Regions from separate parts of the Halalkalibacter krulwichiae genome, predicted to be linked through region 2. Evidence: predicted binding sites of a transcription regulator. Region 2 holds the regulator's gene; the other holds the start of a gene.
What was found. Region 2 encodes Rex, which represses fermentation and respiration genes when NADH is low (regulators of the CRP and FNR family bind a similar motif). Its sites were predicted from a motif close to TTGTGAAATATTTCACAA; they were not measured.

Region 1 (7,567 bases), 1.9 Mb from region 2:
AGTGCAAGAGCTATTTTAACAGTAGATACAGAGTTATTACATTGTCCTAAATCAATATATCGTGGGATATCTGTATCTGCTACGGTGCCAAAATCATAATCATTAAATCTGAATTTTCCACAAGATGTTGTAAGTATGACTGTGTCATTTGGCAATGATGTTGCTAATTCTCGATAATATTTTCCTCCTGGTCCTGGGGCATCACAGCCAGCGATCACGAAGAACTTTCGAATTTTTCCTGCTTTTACTGCACTTACTATTTCAGGAGCAATGCCAATGACTGTTTCGTGATGGAAACCTGTAGTTAGCTTTTCATCACTTTCAATGTTTGCATCTGGAAGTGAAAGGGCTTTTTGAATGAGTGGTGTGAAATCATCATTTATAATTTTCTCAACGCCTTCTAGGCCCGCAATATCATAAGAAAAGAAGCGGTCAGAGTATGTGCCTTTAATTGGCATTACACAGTTTGTCGTAGCAAGTATAGCACCTGGGAATTTCTCAAATAAGCGTCTTTGATCAAACCACGCTTTACCAATGTTGCCTTTTAAGTGGTTGTATTTTTTTAATTGTGGATATCCATGGGCAGGTAGCATTTCTGAGTGTGTATATATATTAATCCCTTTCCCACCTGTTTGCTTTAGTAGCTCCTCAAGAGCAAACAAATTGTGGCCAGTTACGATAATCGCTTTTCCTTCAACTTTATTTTGAGAAACGGTTACTGGTTCAGGAACACCTAGTCTACTTGTATGCGCTTTATCTAATAACTCCATTACTTTAACTGCAGCTGACCCTACTTTCATCGCCATATCAACATGTTCTTGCAAATTAAAATTTGAATTTGTTAAAGTCATATATAAAGCTTCGTGTGTAATCGCATCTACCTCCGGGTCAGAATATCCAAGCTGTCTTGCATGGGTCGCATAGGCAGCAATCCCTTTTAATGCAAACACTAATGTGTCTTGCAAACTTGCAATATCTTCATTTTTGCCACAAACTCCAATTATTTGACAGCCTCCAGTAGGTGTTTGTTCACATTGATGACAAAACATTCTCATCGCCTCCGAGCAGTTAATTTGTTACCTTCTTAATATGTATTTTATATACATCTTTAAGAATCCTCTGTGACTTTGATCACAACTCTTCAATTATTTATCTTTTTTAAACAAAGGAAAAATCCATTGAGATTATTCTCAATGGATTTTTCTATGAATTTAATATTATTTGAGCCTCAGTAATTTTTTGTTCAGAAGGTGGTTCCACTCCTTCTAATGGATACTCTAACCCTAATTCTTTCCATTTATAAACCCCTAATTTATGATAGGGCAATATTTCAACTCGCTCTACATTTTTCAGGCTGTCAATAAATGAACGCAATTTTAGCAGATCATTTGAATCATCGCTAATACCAGGAACGAGAACATGTCTTAACCAAATTGGGATATTGCGATCAGATAAGAGCTTGGCAAAGCTCAATATATGCTCATTTTTCATCCCAGTTAACATACGGTGCTTCTTTGTATTAATATGTTTAATATCAAGCAAAATTAAATCAGTTAATTCTAGTAACCGATCAAGTTTACGTAAAAATTCAGGGTGTTCTTGAAAACAGCCGCCCGATGAATCAATGGTCGTATGAATGCCAAGCTCTTTGCACTTTGAAAAAAGCTCAATTAAGAAATCTATTTGTAATAGAGGTTCTCCTCCTGAGACTGTAATGCCACCATTACTACTTTCAAAGTATGGTAGATAATGTTGCAAATCATTTATTATCTCGTCAACTGTCATGGATTTTCCTTCTCCAATCTTCCAAGTATCTGGATTGTGACAAAATTGACAGCGTAATAAACAGCCTTGCATAAAAACGACATAGCGCAGCCCTGGACCATCTACTGTGCCGCATGTTTCAATCGAATGCACCTTTCCAATCATATAAACCCCTCATTTTCTATTAAGTCGAAAGCAGGAAACTGAGATAAAAAGTGTTTTATTGAAGATACGAACGAGGCCACATAGAGAATTCTATTTCCGTAGCGGATGCTACGCATCTATTACGTTCGGATTTTTCATTAATAACAACTCTTTTATCTCGGCTTCACTTCCTTCTACATACTTTTATACTTAAAGTGATTCGTGGAATGTCCGGTTTATGACATCAATTTGTTGATCGCGTGTTAGTTTAATGAAGTTTACAGCATAGCCTGACACACGTATCGTTAATTGTGGGTATTCTTCCGGATGCTCCATTGCATCAATTAATGTTTCACGATTAAATACATTTATGTTAAGGTGATGACCACCTTGCTTCGCGTAGCCATCTAAGATTCCTACTAAATTGCCAATACGATCGTTTTCTTCTTTTCCTAGTGCTTTTGGTACGATGCTAAATGTATTTGACACGCCGTCTAATGAAGATTCATAAGGAATTTTCGCTACAGAAGTTAAAGAAGCAAGTGCCCCTTTCTTATCACGTCCATGAAGTGGATTAGCTCCTGGAGCGAATGGTTCTCCAGCTTTCCGTCCATCTGGTGTATTACCTGTTTTCTTTCCGTAAACAACGTTACTTGTAATTGTTAATACAGACATCGTTGGAACAGCATTACGGTATGTTCTATGTTTCTTCAATTTGTCCATAAATGTTTCGACAAGCCAAACAGCGATTTCATCGACCCGCTCATCATTGTTCCCGTATTTCGGGTAATCCCCTTCAATTTCATAGTCTACCGCTATACCATTTTCATCACGTATAACCTTGACTTTCCCATGCTTAATTGCACTTAAGCTATCAGCAGTTACAGATAATCCGGCAATTCCGCAGGCCATTGTTCTAAAGATTTCTTTATCATGTAATGCCATTTCAATACGCTCATAGCTGTATTTATCGTGCATATAATGAATAACATTTAGTGTATTCATATAAAGCTCAGCTAACCAATCCATCATCGCGTCAAACTTTTCAAGAACGTCATCGTATTCTAAGTATTCTTTTGTAATAGGTGCAAATGCTGGTCCCACTTGTACTTTAAGTTTTTCATCTACGCCACCATTAACAGCATATAACAGCGCTTTTGCTAAATTAGCTCTCGCTCCAAAGAACTGCATTTGCTTACCAATTCTCATCGCACTTACACAACAAGCAATTCCGTAATCATCTCCGAAATGCGCTCTCATAATATCATCGTTCTCATATTGGATCGAACTTGTTTTGATTGACATATCTGCACAGAAGTTTTTGAAGTTTCTTGGTAATTGATCGGACCATAAAACGGTTAGGTTGGGCTCTGGAGCAGGTCCCAAGTTTTCGAGAGTGTGCAAGAAACGGAATGAACTTTTCGTTACTAGTGGTCTACCATCTATACCAACCCCACCAATCGATTCTGTTACCCATGTCGGATCACCACTAAACAATTCATTGTAATCTGGTGTTCTTGCAAACTTTACTAGCCTTAGTTTCATAACAAAATGATCTACTAATTCTTGTGCTTCAACTTCAGTCAACGTACCATCCTGTAAATCACGTTCAATGTAAATATCTAAAAACGTCGAGGTACGACCTAGACTCATTGCAGCTCCATTTTGTTCTTTAATGGCTGCTAAATAAGCGAAATATAACCATTGAAATGCTTCTTTGGCCGTTTGAGCCGGCAATGAAATATCAAATCCATAAGATGAGGCCATTGCTTTAAGTTCTTGCAACGCTCTAATCTGTTCAGAGATCTCTTCACGGTCCCGAATCACTTCTTCTGACATAACTCTACTAGTTGACTCTAAGTCTTTCTTTTTTTCTTCAATTAAGTAGTTCACTCCATAAAGAGCCACCCTACGATAATCTCCAATGATTCTTCCGCGTCCATATGCATCAGGTAACCCTGTAACGATTCCTGCTTTACGCGCTAAACGCATCTCAGATGTATAAGCATCAAATACTCCTTGATTATGTGTCTTACGATAATTTGTAAACGTCTCAATTACTTCAGGATCAACTTCATATCCGTAAGATTTACATGAATCAATTGCCATACGAATTCCACCATATGGTTGAAGAGAACGCTTAAATGGTTCATCCGTTTGTAACCCAACAACAGTCTCTAATTCCTTATTTAAGTATCCTGGTTCATGGGAGATGATACTAGATACAATCTCTGTGTCCATATCAAGAACACCACCATTTTCTCTTTCCTTCTTAGTAAGGTCCATAATTTGTCCCCACAGTTCGCTTGAACTTTCCGTAGGCCCTACTAAAAAACTTTCATCTCCCGTATATAGTGTATAGTTTTGTTGGATAAAATCTCTAACATCTACAAGATGCTGCCACTTGCCTTTTTTAAATGTTCTCCAATAATCTGTCATACTGTATCCCTTCTTTCATAAGGTTGCGGACATTTGTGATAGTAACCGATATCACAGATTGAGAAGATTTTACATCTGTCATATCGGTAAGAAAGCTAACTTGAAAGGAATTCCTCTTACTTATAAGCTTATAGAAAAAGGATTATTTAGAATGTGATAATAATCACAATCACTATTAATAATTTTGTCAATATAATGACATCGTCTCCTAAAGATCGATAATAATGTCATCTCCCACTTCACGTACCGGAAAAGTTCTTACATGACCTTGGTCAGGAGCTTGTACTTGACCATCTATTAAGGAAATCTTCCAATCATGAATTGGACAAAATAGATAATGATCACTTACTAATCCATCCGCAAGTTTTCCTCCTTTTGGATGAGGACTTTTATTTTCAATGGCATAGACCTCTCCACTAGCTAATCGAAATACAGCTAATTCTTCGCCTTTATACAGAATAACTTGTCCTATACCCACTGGAAATTGATCGATATTTTTTATTTCTATTTGCTTTGTTAAAGTTGACATTTTTCCTTTCTCCTTTCTTATTTAGAAACAGTAAATGCTTGACGCTTTGTGTAATACGTATCACGAATATTTTCATCCTCAATTGCTTTTTGCCAAGGCTCTTCGTAACGATCAAGCGTTTTATTAAGTCTCTCATTTAATTCTTTTCGTTTTCCTTGGTCTTCAAGAACTTCTTTTACATGTTCTAAGCCGACACGTTCAATCCATTGTGAAGTGCGTTCTAAATACAATGCTGTTTCACGATAATATTGTAAATAGGCACCTGTTAATTCAAATACTTCATCTTCAGTCTTCACTTTACATAAAAGATCGCCAGCTCGGAGATCAGTACCTCCATTACCTCCAACATATATTTCCCAACCACCGTCTAAACCAACAACACCAACATCCTTAATCCCACCCTCTGCACAATTTCTTGGACAAGCTGAAACACCCATTTTCACTTTATGCGGGGTATCAAGTCGTTCGAATCTTTTCTCTAGTTCAATTCCCAGACTCATTGAATCTTGAGTTCCAAACCGGCAGAATGTTGCACCAACACAAGTTTTTACAGTTCGTAATGTTTTCCCGTATGCATAGCCTGAAGGCATCCCCAATTCTTCCCAAACAGCTGGTAGATCTTCTTTTTTCAATCCATATAATCCAATTCGTTGTCCGCCTGTTAATTTCACAAGACCTACATTGTATTTATCTGCCACGTCTGCGATCTTTCTTAAGTCCTTGGCAGAAGTTATTCCTCCATACATTCTTGGAATGACCGAATATGTCCCATCTTTTTGGATATTGGCATGCATTTTTTCATTTACTAAGCGTGAATTCCTATCGTCAATATAATCAGGGTGCACCATTCCAAGGAAGTAATTTAATGCCGGACGACATTTTGAGCAGCCTTCTTCGTTCTGCCATTCAAGGACGTTCATTACTTCTCTAATTGTTGTAAGTCCTTTTTCACGAATTTCTGCAACGACTTCGTCTCTACTTAATGTAGTACATCCACAAACGGTTTGTTTTATAGCCGTTTGATCAAAGTCAGCACCAAGCGTATATTCGAGAATGTCTTGAATGACAGGCTTACAACGTCCACAAGAACGCCCCGCATTTGTACATCTTCCTACTTGTTCAACAGTTGTCAAACCTTCTTTTTTAACGGCTTCGACGATTGTTTGTTTAACGATTCCATTACAACCACAAACAATCTCATCATCTGTCATTGAAGCAATGTCATTCGCTTCGTCCTGACCTGTTTTTTGTAAGAAAGAAACCGAAATGAGATCTTTCACATCATCTTTATTCATCAACATTCTGAATAACCGATTGCTATCTTTTGTGTCGCCATATAGAACGATTCCAACTATGCGATTATCACGTATTTGAACTTTTTTATAAATTCCTTCAAATTCATTATGAACAACGATCGACTTTGAGGTTGGATCATCAATAAATTCTCCCGCAGAAAATAGATCAATTCCTGAAACTTTTAATTGAGTCCCTGTAATAGACCCTTCATATCCTTTTCCTTTGTTGCCAGTTAACAGTTCAGCTAATACTTTGCCTTGTTCATACAATGGCGCTACTAACCCATAGACAATTTCTCGATGTTCTGCGCATTCTCCAATCGCATAGACATTAGGAACGGATGTTTCCATAAAATCATTGACGACTATTCCACGGTTTACAAAAAGACCATTTCTTTCAGCAATTGCTACGTTTGGTTTAATACCAGCTGCCATGACAACTAAATCAGCTTCAATTTCTGTTCCATCTTTAAAGCGAACAGCTGTCACACGTTCTGATCCTAATAACTCGACTGTAACTTTTTCCATCAGGAAATTCATACCTTGTTTTTCTAATTCATTTCTTAGCATTGTCGCGGCAATCGTATCTAACTGTCTTTCCATTAAATGCTCCGGCAAATGAACTACATCCACTTTCATACCTAAATGAATAAGCCCCTTTGCTGCTTCTAACCCAAGCAACCCCCACCAATTACAACAGCTTTCTTAAACTGTTTTGCCACTTTGATCATTTGTTCACAATCAGCTATATCACGAAACCCTATTACACCTTTTTTGTCAGCTCCCTTCACAGGTAAGATAAAAGGTACTGACCCTGTTGCTAGAATTAATTTATCGTAATCTACTTTTGTTCCATGCTCTGATATTACATGTTGCGCGTTCGTATCTATATCAACAACCGATTCCCCAGTATAGAGAGTAATGTCATTCGATTCGTACCATTGCCAATCGTTTATAATTGTTTCTTTAAAACTCGCTTCACCTTGCAATATATTTGATAGCTTAATTCGGTTGTAGTTTGGATGTGGTTCTGCCCCAAATATTGTAATGTCATATAAATCAGGATTCACTTTTAATATTTCTTCTATAACACGAACACCAGCCATTCCATTTCCGACCATTACTAATTTTTCTTTCTTCATGTTTATCCCTCCATTTTGTTCAATAATTCACAATGTATTTGTTACACTCATAATATGACTTTTACTTAGAAATTAATGTGATAACAATCACATTTTCAATTTTTTATATTTCTTTTTTATTGAAAGAATTAGCTTCCTTTATATATTGTTTTGGTTTTCGAGATATTCCGGTACATTCTTATCTTTTTATGTGATACATATCACTTTCAACAGTTCTTTTTGTTTGTATGATTTGTTTTGTAATCATGTTTAGA
Region 2 (7,567 bases):
TGGGATTAGTATTTGCTTTTCTATATGTAAAAACTGGCCGAATTCTTGTTCCAATTATCGCTCATGTAGCGATTAACCTATTTGTAGCAGTAGTAAATGTACTTCTTGCTGATCGACTAGAAGATTGGATGGAACAGCTTGAACAAATTCAGCAAACATCAATTATCATCATTGGAGGATTACTATGAGAGCATCTCCCATTACAATGGCGCTCCTATATTTTTCTATAGGCGTACTGCTCGTCTTCTTCGCCATTCAAAATGTGAGCACCTCAGGATGGAATTTCTGGAGCTATTTAATTGTTTCCTTTGCTGCGATTGATTTCATGATTGCTTATCGGTTTTACCGTTTACGAAAAGTCATTAAACAATTGCAAAAGCAGAATAAGAAGAAAAAAGATTAAGACGAGTAAAACCCTGTTACTTTAGAGTAACAGGGTTTATTACTTTAAGTCTCATGAATTTGAACGCATCTTCCTTTCATCGTTGCGAGCTGCTCTTTCTAATAAGAAGGCGATTGGAATTGTTAAGGCTGTTAAAATGGATACAACTATAAACCCTTCATTTATCGCTTGAATGCTCGCCTCTTCAAAAGAGTTCATACTCGCTGTGAGCTGCCCCCTTCTTACTTCATAGTAGATAGAAACAAAGACAATTCCAAATGCTGAACTCATTTGTCTAACTACGTTGTTCACCGCAGAGCCTCTTGAAATTAAATGGTTTGGGATTGCATTCATCCCTGTCGTTGTTGAGGGCATTCCACTTAGTCCCATCCCAATCCCTCGTATTGCCATCCAAACAAAGACAATAGCTAGCGACGATTCAACTGTCAGGAATCCTAGTGGAAATGTTCCAATAGTCACAATAATAAGCCCAGAAGAAATGACCCCAGTTGCCCCACTTCGGTCTAGAATACGCCCTCCTATACTCATGAAAATACCGGTCAATAAAGCAGATGGCAAGAAGACAAACCCCGTCATAATCGGACCGAATTGATAAACCTGTTGAATTAATAATGGAATCAAAAAAATACCAGCAAACAAACCAATAGAAGAGATAGACGTTATAATCATGCTATATGTATAAGCTGGGATCTTGAACAAATCTAAGTCTAAGAGAGGCTGCTCTACTTTTCGCTCAATCCGCACAAATACATAGAGTAGAACGATACCTAGTGCTAGCAACAATAGATTCATCCTCTCCCCTAAATGCGCAAATTCAGAAATACGCCCTAATGCAAATAATACCGCTCCGACTCCTAAAGTAACGGTCACAAACCCATAACGATCAAATGTAACACGATTATTCGATTTAGAATGAGGCAAGTACCGTAAAGCAAACCAAAGTCCTATTAAGCCAAATGGTACATTCACTAGAAACAAATATGTCCAATTCATCGTTTCAAGGATAAAGCCTCCAAATGTTGGGCCAATGGTTGGAGCCATCATTGCGGATACTCCCCATACCCCTGTAGCAAGACCTCTTTCCTTTCGAGGAAATGCCTCAAAAATTAAAGCCATCGATAACGGCATCATAATTCCTCCGCCGATTCCTTGCAAGCCCCGGAAGAGAATTAATGAGCTTAAATTCCATGACTGTGAGCCTAAAATTGAGCCTAAAATAAAAATACATAAGCCGATAATATATAGCTTCTTTTTCCCAAATCGGTCACCTAAATAACCAGTAACAGGCACCGTCATCCCCATTGTAACCATGAAGATCGTAATCACCCATCCAGTCGAAACGGCATCAGCTAGAAAGACATCCATAAGCTGGGGAATAGCTGGATTCAGCATACTATTGTTTAAAATCATCGTAAAAGAACCTAGTAATACAGCAATGACAACTAACCACTTCTCAGATATGTTCATGATCTCACCTACACCATTTCGCTTTTCGAAGCAAATAATGAATCTATCATACCACGAAAGTATTTATCGCAACAGAAGAGCTAAACGCTAATAAAGGTCAACTCTTCCCGAGTTGACCCCCTTAGATTACACTGCTTCTTTTAATTGCCCAGTTACGTTCATGCTTTGATCATCTTTGTTACGACGGAAGACTTTTGCTTTCAAGTAAGGCAGTACCCATCTATCGCCACCGTATCTTCCAGCATTTGCTCCTGCTGCTAAAAGAAACATTGAAATCATAATCATCCATGGGTTCGTTGAAATCGTACCTGCAAATAAGAAAGAGATATTCATAACGACTCCGAAAAACGCTGCTGCTGATGTGAGTACTCCTAAGATTAACCCTAAACCTACTAACACTTCTCCCCATGCTACTACGATACTGAATAGTTCTGCATTCGGAATCGCAAAGCTTTCTAGAAAGGCTACATAGTTAGGATAGATTAGCTCTTCTCCTTTTAATACTGGATTGGCAACAGCTCCTTGTAGAAATCCTCCTGCATTAAATTCTCCTGTTACTTTGCCCCAACCGGCAGTTAACCAAGCCCACCCTAGATACACTCGTAATACAAACCATACACCTGCAATATATTTATTATCTCTAAAGAATTTTCCTATCATGATGACTTCCTCCTCTAATTTTCTTATCGATTGCTCAACACTTCACATTAATTTGTGAATATTTTCACAACCTTTTCTATATCCATAGTATAAGCTCTACTACTCACTTTGGCTACTCTATTTTGATACTTGTCAAAGATTGTTCAATATTTCACATATTGTTGTCAAAAACCTTACGCACCCTTCCTATAACGCCTGAAAAATACAATCGCATTGAAGCACCTAAAAAAAGGACTCCAATGCGATGTTGGTTGTTATTTCTCTAACTCTGCTTCACGTGCCGCTTCCAATCTTTTAACTTTTCGATAAGTTAAATAGGATACCCATATACTGAATTCATATAAAAGTAAGAGTGGTACGGTTACCATCAAATGTGAAATAATCTCTGGTGGTGTAATGAAACCAGCAATCACTAACAAAACAAAATAAGCAATTTTCCTCACTTGTCCTAAGAAGGTTGGCGTAATCATCCCTAGCCGTGTAAAGAACATGACGACGACTGGCAGTTGAAAAAGCAAGCCAAAAGGCAAAGTGATTTGAAAGAGAAAACTAAAGTATTCGTTAATTCCATATTGCTCTGTAATTCCTAAACTTTCCGATAAATTACCCATAAATTGAATTATGAAAGGGAATAAAATAAAATATGAGAATGAAATCCCTAATAAAAACAAAATAAAGGCAAAAGGAATATAAGCAAGAGTTGCCTTTTGCTCCTTCTCATGAAGCCCCGGCCTAATAAAAGCCCAGAGTTGATACATGATGACCGGAAATGTTAAAACAAAGCCAACAGAAACGGCAAATGTCATGAAGATTCTAATCGGATCCGTTAACTTAAAAGCATTCATCGGTAAATCTTGTGCAGTTGGCGTACTTTGTAAATACATAATTAAAGGTTTTGCTAAAAAAAAGCCGGCAATTAGTGCGACCGTGAAAAAGATGAGCGATATGACAATTCTTCGTCTCAATTCCACAATATGCTCCATCACCGACATATCTTTATGTTCCATTTATAAACCCTTCCTACTTAGGCTTTATCTTTATCCTTCTTCTTATCATCTTCGTCATCAGCTAAGCCTTTAGTCGCTTGCTTGAATTCACGTAAAGTATTTCCAGCAGCCTTTCCTAGCTCTGGAAGTTTCTTTGGACCAAAAATTAATAAGGCAACAAGTGCAATAATCGCAATACTTCCTGCTCCTAAACCCATAGGTAGCACCTCCTTGTCCAATTACTTTCTCATTATAGTCCTTCTGATTACAGAAGGCAATCACTCTCGATAATTGTATAATTTTGTTCAAAAAGAAAGAGACGATCCTTCAATCTTCTTTCCTTGGTAGAGAATTTACGATATGTTGTTCAAGCTTTTACACAGGGTAATGCTTTAGAAAATAGACTAATGATTGTAGCTCAACAGTCAAATCGATGTGATGCACACGTACAGTTTCAGGCACATCTAATCTTGCCGGTGTAAAGTTTAGAATTCCTTGAATCCCAGCTTCTACTAGTTGATCAGCGATTTTTTGAGCGGCGGCAGACGGTACGGTTAAAATAGCGACTGTAACATCAGAATCAATTACTTCTTTGAAATCCTTTAGGTGATAAACCGGTACTCCACCAACATTTGTTCCTATTTTATTTTCATCTACATCAAACGCCATGACAATTTGAGTATTTTTGTTCTTTGAAAAATTATAATGTAAAAAAGCTGTTCCTAAATTCCCGACACCAACTAGTGCTACTTTTGTTAATTCATCTTGGTCTAATGTTTTCCGAAAGAAAGAGAGTAAGTAATTCACATTATATCCATACCCCTTTTTCCCAAGTGCTCCGAAATAAGAGAAATCTCTTCGAATTGTAGCTGAATCAACCTTTACTGCCTCACTTAATTCAGTTGAAGAAACTCTTTGTTTGCCTGAGGCGTAAAGATTTTCCAAAAATCTATAATAAAGTGGTAAACGCTTTGCCGTTGCTTGTGGAATCTTGGTTTGATCATTTTTCATCAAGTTTCCTCCCTCCTGCTACCATCTAGTTTGGCCTTCTAGATGTATTTTTTATTGTACACTAATTCACAGAGAATGTAATCGTTTCAATTCAGAGTTCATGAAGTTGTTGAATGAGTCAATCTACGATACACTTATATATAGTAGAAAATCGATTTTAACTAGATAGGAAGGAACCCTATGATTGTCTTACAATGTATAAATATATCTAAATCGTTTGGCGTTGACCCTATTCTATCAAATATTAAACTTGATATCCAAACAGGAGAGCGTGTCGCTCTTGTTGGGAGAAATGGTGCAGGAAAATCAACGCTTTTAAAAATAATAGCTGGTCAGATTTCATTCGATAGCGGGCAACTTATGATTCCAAAAGGTATCGAACTCGGCTATCTTGCTCAAAATACTGGGCTCGAGTCAGATCTTTCCATTTGGGACGAGATGCTTACAGTCTTTAAACCACTTCAACGTATGGAGAAACAAATTCGGGAGATGGAAGTACAAATGGCTGATCCTGCCTTACTTTCCGATCAAGCAAAGTACGAAAAGTTACTGAAGGAATATGACCAACTGCAATTAACTTTTAAAGACAAAGGTGGCTATCAGTATGAAGCTGATATTCGCGGTGTCCTTGCAGGGATGAATTTCGCTGACTTTGATTACCAAACGAAAATTTCCACGTTAAGCGGTGGGCAAAAGACAAGACTCGCACTGGCGAAACTACTTTTAACAAAACCAGATATTCTAATTCTTGATGAGCCGACAAACCATCTAGACATCGCCACTTTAACATGGCTTGAACAGTACTTAGTCTCTTACAAAGGCGCGATCTTAATCGTCTCCCACGATCGTTACTTCTTAGATAAAATTGTGACTGAAGTCGTCGAAATCTCAAGAACAAAATCAACGAAATATCCTGGAAATTACAGTGCTTATCTTGAAGAGAAAGCGAAACGGTATGAACAGGAACTAAAACAGTTTGAAAAACAACAAGGTGAGATTGCAAAATTAGAAGACTTTATCCAGCGTAATATTGCGAGAGCTTCTACTACCAAACGTGCTCAAAGCAGGCGAAAGCAATTAGAGAAAATGACGTTACTAGATCGCCCGTCAGGATCGGAAAAGTCCGCTTCCTTCTCTTTTGACATAAAGCGTCAAAGCGGAAATGAAGTAATTCGAGCTACCGACCTTGAAGTCGCTTATGGTGAAGCAACGATTTTTCAAAATCTTGAACTCGCCGTTGATAAAGGTGAAAGTGTTGCTTTAATTGGTCCAAACGGAGCTGGAAAAACGACACTACTCAAAACGTTAATGAATGCCATCCCTCTTAAAAAAGGTTCTATTAAATTTGGCAGCAATGTAACCATTGGCTACTACGATCAAGAACAAGCCAACTTAAAATCGAACAAGTCAGTTCTTCATGAGCTATGGGATGATTATTCTCTAGAACCAGAAAAGGAAATTCGAACAGTACTCGGTAACTTTCTGTTTACAGGTGATGACGTATTAAAACCTGTTTCTGCACTAAGCGGTGGAGAAAAAGCAAGACTCGCCTTAGCTAAATTAATGATGCAAAAAGCGAACGTGCTCATTCTTGATGAGCCGACAAACCATTTAGATCTTGATGCAAAAGAAGTACTCGAAAATGCGTTAATAGATTATCCAGGAACATTGTTATTCGTTTCTCATGATAGGTATTTCCTTAACCGTATTGCTACTCGAATGGCAGAGCTTGAGAATGGTCAAATGACTAATTACCTTGGAGATTATGATTATTACCTTGAGAAAAAAGACGAAATGTATCAACGTGAACAACTTGATTTACAAGAAAAAGGACATGTCGTTACAGAAAGCATCCAACCTGATAAAAGTAATTATATACAAGATAAAGAAGCAAAAAAATTAGAAAGACAACGGTTAAGACGAATCGAGGAAATTGAAGCAAGAATTGAAGCGTTAGAACTACTCTGTGCCGAAAAAGAAGAAGCATTATGTGATCCTGATGTTTACTCTGATCATGAGAAGGCTCAATTATTCCAGCAGGAAATTGATAACTCTAAGCTCGAAATGGATAATCTAATGGAAGAGTGGGAGCAGCTTCAACAATAAAGTACAATGATAAAAGGGGTGTCTCAAAAGGTCTTTAACCTTTTGAGATACCCCTTTTTGACACTTTATTCCTTCATCTTTCTGTTTTAATCGTCAGTGACTGTCCGTCTGAAACAATGAGTATATTGCCATTTATGCCCGTTGAAACGACTCTGCTTCCTGTTTTCTCATATCGACTATACGCTCTTTTGCTTCTTAAATTATTCATACTAATGACTGTATAGCTTGGTTGCACGGTTTGAATAAATAAATTTGATGAGGAAGTCCTCTTCCCGTGATGCGGGGCATCTAAAAGGTCAACATGTAACTTTTCCCCTTTGAAGTTTACGAGCTTTTCCTCTTGTTTTTTATAAATATCTCCTGTGAATAAAAACGTCTGATCCCGATACGTCACTTTTAATACAAGTGACAGATTGTTAATGTATCTTGTAGATAATTTCTTTTCTTTACGGGCCTTTTCAAGGGCTTCATGACTAGGACTAAGCACTTCAACAGATACTTCTTTCCCTAATGAAAAATGGTTACCAGCTACGACATAAGTTGGTGTTACATTTCTTTTTTGAATGGTATTCAAAAAACGAGCATAAGCACTTGTAGTATGTGGCAGTTCTGGCATCAAAAGCGTACCAATCTGCTTCGTCTTCAAAATCGTTTCATAACCACCAATATGGTCATGGTGTGGATGAGTAGCAACCGCTACATCAATCCGATCAATTGACAAGTCGTTCAAATACTTATTTAATTTATGACCTGTTGCTACAATGCCAGCATCAATTAACATCGACTTTCCATCAGGGCTTACTATTAAAATGGAATCTCCTGATTTTTTGTCCGATTCTAGATTAAAGTATCGAATCTGCAATTTTCCTTGATGAAGATCTTGATTAAATATTTCCGCCTTTCTTAACGGTCTCACTTCTCCTTCAGACAGGAA

Region 1: a site for Rex is predicted at 1,120-1,137, ahead of hcp (hydroxylamine reductase). Genes of this name have one in related genera too.

What each region holds. Positions count from the first base shown of each region.
Region 1 covers NZ_CP020814.1:2,189,723-2,197,289, reverse strand. Annotated here, with positions in the region: gene hcp (hydroxylamine reductase) at 1-1,049, opposite strand, end outside; gene pflA (pyruvate formate-lyase-activating protein) at 1,204-1,929, opposite strand; gene pflB (formate C-acetyltransferase) at 2,119-4,347, opposite strand; gene nirD (nitrite reductase small subunit NirD) at 4,556-4,876, opposite strand; partial or broken gene nirB (nitrite reductase large subunit NirB) at 4,894-7,313, opposite strand.
Region 2 covers NZ_CP020814.1:260,563-268,129, reverse strand. Annotated here, with positions in the region: gene BkAM31D_RS01475 (CPBP family intramembrane glutamic endopeptidase) at 1-188, shown strand, start outside; gene BkAM31D_RS01470 (YdiK family protein) at 185-403, shown strand; gene BkAM31D_RS01465 (MDR family MFS transporter) at 455-1,870, opposite strand; gene BkAM31D_RS01460 (DoxX family protein) at 1,997-2,530, opposite strand; gene tatC (twin-arginine translocase subunit TatC) at 2,785-3,537, opposite strand; gene tatAY (sec-independent protein translocase protein TatAY) at 3,555-3,734, opposite strand; gene BkAM31D_RS01445 (redox-sensing transcriptional repressor Rex) at 3,892-4,527, opposite strand; gene BkAM31D_RS01440 (ABC-F family ATP-binding cassette domain-containing protein) at 4,708-6,633, shown strand; gene BkAM31D_RS01435 (ComEC/Rec2 family competence protein) at 6,707-7,549, opposite strand.